Variovorax paradoxus: one gene and its partners. The main gene of each other region encodes a partner of the protein of the gene in region 3 in a complex. Links are inferred from orthologs where the notes say so. Each region holds a gene or a part of one and is shown on either strand. Other genes may lie near its edges.

Evidence for each region.
Region 1: the proteins of accD (region 3) and accB are in contact, whole or in part, in a solved structure (PDB 8UXZ), measured with the Escherichia coli proteins. The link is inferred for Variovorax paradoxus from one-to-one orthologs.
Region 2: the proteins of accD (region 3) and L3V85_RS16220 are in contact, whole or in part, in a solved structure (PDB 8UXZ), measured with the Escherichia coli proteins. The link is inferred for Variovorax paradoxus from one-to-one orthologs.

The regions. Positions count from the first base shown.
Region 1 is NZ_CP091716.1:1,574,070-1,577,133, reverse strand. What follows is about bases 19-2,928. They hold accB (acetyl-CoA carboxylase biotin carboxyl carrier protein), read right to left. Parts: upstream 1,753-2,928; coding sequence 1,285-1,752; downstream 19-1,284. Other genes in these bases: L3V85_RS07445 (hypothetical protein), read right to left, coding at 2,408-2,928; L3V85_RS07450 (TlpA family protein disulfide reductase), read right to left, coding at 1,853-2,407; accC (acetyl-CoA carboxylase biotin carboxylase subunit), read right to left, coding at 19-1,282. In the rest of the region: more of accC, read right to left, coding at 1-18; more of L3V85_RS07445, read right to left, coding at 2,929-3,004. UniProt on the Escherichia coli protein: This protein is a component of the acetyl coenzyme A carboxylase complex; first, biotin carboxylase catalyzes the carboxylation of the carrier protein and then the transcarboxylase transfers the carboxyl group to form malonyl-CoA.
Region 2 is NZ_CP091716.1:3,495,264-3,498,249, reverse strand. What follows is about bases 137-2,968. They hold L3V85_RS16220 (acetyl-CoA carboxylase carboxyltransferase subunit alpha), read right to left. Parts: upstream 2,127-2,968; coding sequence 1,146-2,126; downstream 137-1,145. Other genes in these bases: cysS (cysteine--tRNA ligase), read right to left, coding at 2,810-2,968; L3V85_RS16215 (DNA-3-methyladenine glycosylase family protein), read right to left, coding at 2,142-2,792; tilS (tRNA lysidine(34) synthetase TilS), read right to left, coding at 155-1,132. Also shown: L3V85_RS16230 (aspartate kinase), read right to left, coding at 1-100; more of cysS, read right to left, coding at 2,969-2,986. UniProt on the Escherichia coli protein: Component of the acetyl coenzyme A carboxylase (ACC) complex. First, biotin carboxylase catalyzes the carboxylation of biotin on its carrier protein (BCCP) and then the CO(2) group is transferred by the carboxyltransferase to acetyl-CoA to form malonyl-CoA.
Region 3 is NZ_CP091716.1:2,239,544-2,242,504, forward strand. The notes cover bases 108-2,914. They hold accD (acetyl-CoA carboxylase, carboxyltransferase subunit beta), read right to left. Parts: upstream 2,044-2,914; coding sequence 1,171-2,043; downstream 108-1,170. Other genes in these bases: L3V85_RS10435 (LON peptidase substrate-binding domain-containing protein), read right to left, coding at 108-491; L3V85_RS10440 (YggT family protein), read left to right, coding at 541-1,101; trpA (tryptophan synthase subunit alpha), read right to left, coding at 2,069-2,914; trpB (tryptophan synthase subunit beta), read right to left, coding at 2,914-2,914. In the rest of the region: more of L3V85_RS10435, read right to left, coding at 1-107; more of trpB, read right to left, coding at 2,915-2,961.

The DNA of each region.
Region 1 (3,064 bases), 670 kb from region 3 along the record:
AATCGACCATCAGCTCGCGGTGCAGCGGGATGTTGGTCTGGATGCCTTCGATCACCGTCTCGTTGAGCGCCGTGCGCATGCGGGCCATGGCCTGCTCGCGCGTGTCGCCGTAGACGATGATCTTGCCGATCATCGAGTCGTAGTTCGGCGGCACGAAGTAGTTGGTGTACGCATGCGAGTCGACGCGCACGCCAGGGCCGCCCGGCGGGTGCCACATGGTGATGCGGCCCGGCGACGGCGTGAACTTCCAGGCGTCTTCGGCGTTGATGCGCACTTCGATGGCGTGGCCGTGCATCTGGATCTGGCGCTGCGTGAACGGCAGCTTCTCGCCGGCCGCGACCATGATCTGCGTCTTGACGATGTCGATGCCCGTGGTGAACTCCGTCACCGGATGCTCCACCTGGACGCGCGTGTTCATCTCGATGAAGTAGAACTCGCCGTTCTCATAGAGGAACTCGAAGGTGCCGGCACCGCGGTAGCCGATCTTCTTGCAGGCGGCTGCGCAACGCTCGCCGATCTTTTCGATCAGCTTGCGCGGAATGCCCGGCGCGGGCGATTCCTCGATCACCTTCTGGTGGCGGCGCTGCATGGAGCAGTCGCGCTCGCCCAGGTAGACGGCGTTCTTGTGCTTGTCAGCGAGGATCTGGATCTCGATGTGGCGCGGGTTCTGGAGAAACTTCTCCATGTACACGGCCGCATTGTTGAAGGCCGCGCCGGCTTCCGCCTTGGTCATCTGGATCGCATTGACCAGCGCCGCCTCGGTGTGCACCACGCGCATGCCGCGGCCACCGCCGCCGCCCGCCGCCTTGATGATGACCGGGTAGCCGATCGCGCGGGCAATGCGCTTGTTGGTGGCGGCGTCGTCCGACAGTTCGCCTTCGGAACCGGGCACGCAAGGCACGCCGGCCTTGATCATGGCCTGCTTGGCCGAGACCTTGTCGCCCATCGTGCGGATGTTGTCCGGCGTCGGGCCGATGAACTGGAACCCGCTCTGCTCCACGCGTTCCGCGAAGTTGGCGTTCTCGCTCAGGAAGCCGTAGCCGGGGTGGATGGCTTCGGCGTCGGTCACTTCGGCGGCCGAAATGATCGCCGGCATGTTGAGATAGCTCTGCGCCGACGGGGCCGGGCCGATGCACACCGCCTCTTCAGCGAGCTTGATGTACTTGGCGTCGCGATCGGCCTCCGAATACACCATCACGGCCTTGATGCCGAGCTCGCTGCAGGCGCGCTGGATCCGGAGGGCGATTTCCCCCCGGTTTGCAACCAGGATCTTCTTGAACATGGTCACTCGATGATGAACAGCGGCTGGCCGTATTCGACCGCCTGCCCGTTTTCGCCGAGGATCTGGGTGATCGTGCCGGACTTGTCGGCTTCGATTTCGTTGAGGATCTTCATCGCTTCGATGATGCAGACCGTGTCACCCTCGTTCACCTTGCTGCCGACTTCGACAAAAGCCGGTGCGCCGGGGCTGGACGAACGGTAGAAGGTGCCGACCATCGGCGACTTCACTGCGTGGCCGGCGCGAGCCGCCTCCGCGGCAACCGGCGCGCTGGCCACGGCGGGGGCCGCACCGGCTGCGGCCGGCGCGGCGGCTGCCGCTGCTGGCGCAGCCAGGGTTTGCACATACTGCACCGGGGCAGCGCCGCCGCCCTTGACGATGCGAACCTTGCCTTCGGTCTCGGTGATTTCCAGTTCGGAAATATTCGATTCGGACACCAGATCGATCAGTGTCTTGAGTTTGCGCAGATCCATGAGACTCCAGTGCCGGCTTTGCCGGTCTTTGGGATATAACTTGTCCGAAAATCGGTGATTTTCGGCGTTTGGCGGCTAATGCCAGCGGGAGGGCGGGATTCTAACCACGAACCAGTTCGCGCCGCCAAGTGTCCAGATCGGTGGTTTCCAGCTTGCCCATTTTACGAGCGGCCACAGAACCGTTCGCATTCAGTACCAGGGTGAAGGGCAGCCCGCCGCCCGTATTGCCCAGGTTCTTGACCAGTTCCGTGCCCTGCAGGCCGGCCAGGCCGGTGGGGTAGGTGACGGGCGTGCGTTGCAGGAATTTGCGCACGGCGCTGGGCTGATCGATGGCCAAACCCACCACTTGCCATCCGTTGGCGCCATGTTCGCGGAAAAAGGCGTCGATCATGGGCATTTCTTCGACGCAGGGAGGGCACCATGTAGCCCAGAAGTTCAGCAGCAGCGGCTTGCCGCGCAAGCTCGACAGAACGAGGTCACCGCCCTCCGGGCGCTCGAAGCTCTGGCCCCAGAACGCGGCGTCCAGCTGCTCGCCGCCGCCTGCCGAACTGCTGCTGCCGCGCTCCTTCCACCAGGCGCCACCGAGCCCGGCGGCTGCCGCGGCAGCCGCCACGCCGGCATAGAGCATGCCGCGTCGGGTGGGCGAAGAAGTCATTCACTTGTCCTTTTCTCGTTCAATCAGTCGGCGCAATGCGGGCAGATCGCCGCGCGGCGTGCGCCCCTGGGCGTCGGGCTTCAGGGCTCCGCGCAGGTCGTCGAGGTCATAGACCAGCAGATGCACGCCGATTTCCTCGCCGAGCGCCCGGCTCGGCGCATGCACGCTCAAGGCCTCGACCTGTTCGCCATGAAAGCCGGTCACCATGCGGGGCTCGTAGTCCACGTGGTGATCGATCAGGGCGATTTCGGCCGACTTGGAATCATCGCAGAACAATTGAATATAAATGTCTGACAGCCGGGTGGCCGTTCCGTGCCATACGGCGCCGCCGACATGCGGGCGGAAGGCGGCCATGCGCTCCATCCATTCGAGCGCCAGAAGGCGCAGCGCGTGCAGTTCCTGCGGCTGGGTATCGGCGCAGAACAGCTCGATGTATTCGCGCACCTCGGCCTCGACTTCGTCGTTGTTCGGCAGCGGCGTGCGCGCCGACAGACCGAGGTCGCGCAGTGCGCGACGCTTGGCCGGGCCGTACTCCAGCCCTTCCTCGACGACGAGACGGGCTGCGGAAGCGGCGATTTCACGCTTGGACGTGTCCATTCGGGCATTTTGCCCGCAGTGGACGTCCCTCACACGAACATCAGTACGAAGCACAGGTCA
Region 2 (2,986 bases), 1.3 Mb from region 3 along the record:
GGCCTGCGCGCGCCCACTTGGCGACGCGCTTGGCGACATTCTTGATGCGCTCGGTCGAGCCCATCGACGTACCGCCGTATTTGTGAACGATCAATGCCATGGGTGAAATCAGAGAAAAGAAAAGGGCCGCTTGAAGACGGCGCCCTGCAAGCTGTCAGAGCAAAGTCTTCGGCGAGGGCGGGGCATTGTACCAATGCAGGAAATCGCCCTGCCGCTCGATGAATCCGGCGGCCACCTTGAGATGAATCCGGTGGCCGCGCGTGGTGCAGGCGCGGACCTGGCTGAGCAACTGGTCGAGCTGCGCCGCGCTGGGCGCGCAGCCGTGGGCCTGCATCAGCCAATGGCGCAGCACATTGGCCTGCCGGGCATGCGACAGGGTCTGTAGCGTCGCGATGCGCGGCGGGTTGCCCACCGTCTCGAGATCTTGCGCGGCGAATTCGTCCAGCAGCTCCTGCGCCTGCGCCGCATGGCCGATGCTTCGCGCGAAGGTGGCGCGGAACTGCGGAAAAGCCTGCGCCAATGCCGGAAGCACCACGGCGCGAATCCGGTTGCGGGTATAGCGCGCGTCGCCGTTGGTCGGGTCTTCGATCCAGGGCAGGCCACGCCCGGCCAGCCATTCGCGAATATCGGCACCCGACACAGCCAGCAACGGGCGATAAATTTCGAGCCCGCTGCGCTCCGCGCGCGCCGGCATGGCAGCCAGCCCAGGGAGCCCCGCACCGCGCGAAAGCGCCAGCAGCAGGGTTTCGATCTGGTCGTCGGCGTGGTGGCCCAGCGCTATCGATTTGACAGCCGCCCTTCCCTCACTCATGCGCGCCATTTCGGCAAACGCGCCGTAACGGGCGCGGCGGGCCGCATCTTCCGGACTGTCTCCGCGCGCATGCCGCGCATCGACACGATGCACGCGCAGCGGCACGGCCAGACGCTCGCAGACGTCGCGGCAATGCTGTTCGAAATCGTCGGCCGCGGCCTGCAGCCCGTGATGCACGTGGAAGGCGACCACCTCGCCCGGCCGGCGTGTCGCGCAGGCAGCCAGCAAGGCCGTGGAATCGGCGCCGCCGCTGAACCCCACCGCCAGCGGCCAATGCGCCGGCTCGAACGCGGCCATGGCGCGTTCGAAAGCGGAGTTCATGACGGAGACTGCGTTACCTGCCGTTGTCGGCCTTGGTGTCGTTGAAGCGGCCGTAGCTCTGCAGGCGCTCGTAGCGGCGCTCCAGCAGTTCCTTCGGCTTCAGGTCGCTGACCTGGCGGAAGGCGTCGTTGAGCGCGCGCTTCAGGAACGCGGCCATCTGGCGATGGTCGCGGTGCGCGCCGCCCACGGGCTCGTTCACGATCTTGTCGACCAGGCCCAGCGCCTTCAGGCGGTGCGCGGTGATGCCCAGTGCATCGGCCGCTTCCTGGGCCTTGTCGCTGGTCTTCCAGAGGATGGAAGCGCAGCCTTCGGGGCTGATGACCGAGTAGATCGAATACTGCAGCATCACCAGTTGGTCGCCAACCGAAATGGCCAGCGCGCCGCCGGAGCCGCCCTCGCCGATGATCGTGACGATGATCGGCACCTCGAGCTGCGCCATCTCGAAGATGTTGCGGCCGATGGCTTCCGACTGGCCGCGCTCTTCGGCGTCGATGCCTGGGTAGGCGCCGGGCGTATCCACGAAGGTGAACACGGGCAGCTTGAATTTCTCGGCCGTCTTCATGAGCCGCAGGGCCTTGCGGTAGCCCTCGGGCTTGCTCATGCCGAAGTTGCGCGCGGTGCGCTCCTTGGTGTCGCGGCCCTTCTGGTGGCCCAGCACCATGCAAGGCACGCCGTTGAAGCGCGCCAGTCCGCCCACGATCGACAGGTCGTCCGAGAAATGGCGGTCGCCGTGCAGTTCGACGAAATCGGTGAAGATTTCGTTGACGTAGTCGAGCGTGTAGGGGCGCTCCGGATGCCGGGCGATCTTGGTGATCTGCCAGGGCGTCAGGTCGCTGTAGATGTCCTTGGTGAGCTGCTGGCTCTTCTTGCCGAGCTGATCGATTTCTTCAGAAATGTCGACCGCCGATTCGGTCTGTACATAGCGCAGTTCTTCGATTTTTGTTTCGAGTTCAGCAATGGGCTGCTCGAAGTCGAGGAAGGTTCGTTTCGCCAACGTCTTCTCCTGTGTTCAATATGCGACTGGAACCGGGTCCAGTGATCGCCAAATATACCAAGTCGCCACGCTGCAATACGGGGCCCAGGCCACGGCGACGTCGCGGGCATCGCTGCGGCTGACCGGATCGCCGGAAAAATAATTGACGCTGATGCCGTTGAGCAGCCCCAGGTCGTCCACAGGCAGCACGTTCGGGCGCATCAGGTGGAAGATGAGGAACATCTCGGCCGTCCAGCGGCCGATGCCGCGGATGGCCACGAGCTCTTCGATGATGAGCTCGTCCGACATGTCCTTCCACGAATCGACGTGCACCATGCCCGAATCGAAGTGCAGGGCCAGGTCGACGAGGTACTCGATCTTGCGCGCCGAGAGCCCTGCTCCGCGCATGTCGTCGACCTTGAGCTTGAGTACGTTGGCCGGCGTCAGCTTGCGCGGCAGCGCGGCGAACTTGTCCCAGACCGACTGCGCGGCCTTCACCGAAATCTGCTGGCCGACCACGCTGCGCGCCAGCGTGGTGAACGCGTCACCGCGCGACTCCAGGCAGGCGTCGCCGAACTTCGGGATCAACCGCTTCATGACGCGGTCTTTCTTGGAGAGATGCTTGCATGCCTCTTCCCAATAGTCCGGCGTATAGATCTGTACGCTGGATTTCTTGGTGGCGGGCATGGGATTCGTCGTACCGTTCACTGCGCGGCCGCCCAGGTCGTTCCCGTGGGCGAATCCTTGAGCACGATGCCCTGCTCGAGGAGTTCCTGGCGAATGCGATCGGCTTCGGCGAAATTCTTTGCCGCCTTGGCAGCGGCGCGCTCCGCGATGCGGGCCTGGATGGCGGCGTCGTCCAGCGTGCTGCCGGCCTGCAG
Region 3 (2,961 bases):
TAGGGTGCGCTGATGGGCAGCCGCACCGATTCGCCTTGCGCACGGCGCCGTTCCTCGAGGGTGTCGAGCAGGCGCCGCAGCGCGGTAGAGGTGTGCTTGAGGTCGTCGGGGATCTCGAGCGCGACATCGTCGTTCACCGCCTCGACCTCGGCCACCCACAGCCCGTGCTTCTGCAGTTCGGTATGGCGTACGCGAAAGCGCTGCGTGCCGATGCATTCGATCTGCAGCAGGCCGCTTTGCGGCGACTCGAACTCGCGGATCATGGCCAGCGTGCCGATGCCGGCAAAGCTCTCGGTGTCGGCGCCGGCCTTGCGCACTTCGCTGCCGCTGGTGAGGCTCACCACGCCGAAGGGTGCGTCGGCCTTGCGGCACTTGCCGATCATGTCGAGATAGCGCACCTCGAAGATGCGCAGCGGCAGCAGGCCGCCCGGAAAAAGAACCGTGCCGAGCGGGAACAATGGCAGTGAATGCAAAAGGGGTTGTGTCGTCATCGAAGGACCTTGCGTGGCTATCATCGCATTCCGCTCACGGCTGCGTCCCATGCTCTATCAGATTCCCTCGTTCCTTCTCGACGTGATCGTCGGCCTGCTCGGCGGCGCCTGCCTGCTGCGCCTGTACATGCAGTACCACCGCGTGCCTTTCGGCAATCCGCTCGGGCGCTTCATCTTCGCCATCACCGACTGGATCGTGCTGCCGCTGCGGCGCATCGTGCCTTCCGTGAAGCGCTGGGACCTGGCGAGCCTGATCGCTGCGTGGCTGCTGGTGCTGGTGAAGTTCCTGCTGCTCTGGTTGCTGATCGGCAACCTCGGGCGGCTCGCGACCTTGCCGCTGGTGTCCCTGGTGGGGCTGATGCAGCTGGCGGTCTCGGGGCTGACGGCGCTGCTGGTGGTCTATGCCGTGCTGTCGTGGATTCCGGGCGCGTCGCCGATGCTGCTCGACCTGATCTCCCGCCTGGCCGAGCCGCTGGTGCGGCCGTTCCGGCGCTTCATTCCGCTGATCGGCGGCATCGACCTGTCGCCGCTGGCCGCCATCGTGGTGCTGCAGGTGATCGCCATCGTGCTGAGCAACCTGTTGGTGCTAGCCTATCAACTGACGTTCTGAGCAAACCCGACGAAAAAAGGGCCCGGGTGCATTGCACCCGGGCCCTTTTCTTTTGGACGCTTGATTTTTTCAGCTGACCGCGTCGGCCGGCTGGCGCAGCAGCATGGCCAGCGTGCTGGCAATGGTCTTGCGCAGTTCGCGGCGGTCGCTGATGAAGTCGATCGCGCCCTTGGTCTGCAGGAACTCGGCGCGCTGGAAGCCTTCAGGCAGCGTCACGCGCACGGTCGATTCGATCACGCGCGGGCCGGCAAAGCCGATCAGCGCCTTGGGCTCGGCAATGACTACGTCGCCCACGAAAGCGAAACCGGCGGACACGCCGCCCATGGTCGGGTCGGTCAGCACGCTGATGTAGGGCAGGCCCTTCTTCGCCAGGCGCGTGAGCGCGGCGTTGGTCTTGGCCATCTGCATCAGCGAGAGCAGGCCTTCCTGCATGCGCGCGCCGCCGGTGGCGGTGAAGCAGATGAAGGGCACCTTCTGCTCGATGGCGGTCTCGACGCCGCGCACGAAGCGCTCGCCGACCACGCTGCCCATGGAGCCGCCCATGAATTCGAACTCGAAGCAGGCCACGACCACGCTGATGCTGTGGACCGAGCCGCCGAGCACGACCAGCGCGTCGGTCTCGCCGGTGTTCTCCAGGGCTTCCTTCAGGCGCTCGGGGTACTTGCGGCTGTCCTTGAACTTCAGGGCGTCGACCGGCAGCACTTCCTGGCCGACTTCGTAGCGGCCCTCGGCATCGAGGAACGCGTCCAGGCGCGCGCGGGCGCCGATGCGGTGGTGGTGGCTGCAGCTGGGGCAGACATTCTGGTTGTGCTCGAGGTCGGTCTTGTACAGAACGGTCTCGCAGGCGGGGCATTTGATCCACAGGCCCTCGGGCACCTGGCGGCGCTCGGACGGGTCGGTTTGCGCGATCTTGGCGGGTAGCAGTTTTTCAAGCCAGCTCATAAGGGGCTCCTTGTGTTGGCGGTGATTATCGACCAGCCGCGTTCTTGGCCGTCGCGGCGGGCAGCGCGTCGAGCGCCTCGCGGATGCCCGCGAGGAATTCACGCACGGCCGGCACGACCTTGTCGCGGGGCTGGTCTTCGATGAGTTGAATGATCTTGGTGCCGATGATGACCGCGTCGGCGGCCGATCCCACGGCCTGCGCGGTGCGTGCATCGCGGATGCCGAAGCCCACGCCGACCGGAATGCCCACGTGCTGGCGGATGCGCGGAATCATCTGGCCGACCGCTTCGGCGTCGAGATGGCCGGCACCCGTCACGCCCTTGAGCGACACGTAGTAGACGTACCCGCTGGCGATGCGCGCGACCTGCGCCATGCGCTCGTCGGTGCTGGTGGGTGCAAGCAGGAAGATCAGGTCGATGCCGGCGGCCTTGAGGTCGGCGGCAAAGGCTTCGCACTCTTCGGGCGGGTAGTCGACGACCAGCAGGCCGTCCACGCCGGCGGCGGCCGCGTCGCGGATGAAGGCCTGCTTGCCGTGCACGAGGTCGTAGCGCTCGACCGGGTTCGCATAGCCCATCAGCACCACGGGCGTGGTCGCGTTCTTCTGGCGGAAAGCGGCGACGATGGCCAGCACCTGCTTCATGCCGATGCCCAGCGCCAGCGCGGCCTCGCCGGCCTTCTGGATCACGGGGCCGTCGGCCATCGGGTCGGAGAAGGGCACGCCGAGTTCGATCACGTCGGCGCCGGCCTCGACCATGCCGTGCATCAGCTCGGGCGTGATGTCGGCGAAGGGAAAGCCCGCGGTGACGTACGGAACGAGGGCGCGGCGGCCGTCTTTCTTCAGCGCGTCGAAGGTTGCTGCAATGCGGCTCATCACTTGCCTCCCTTCACGCTCAGACCGCGCATCGAGGGGCGGTCGTA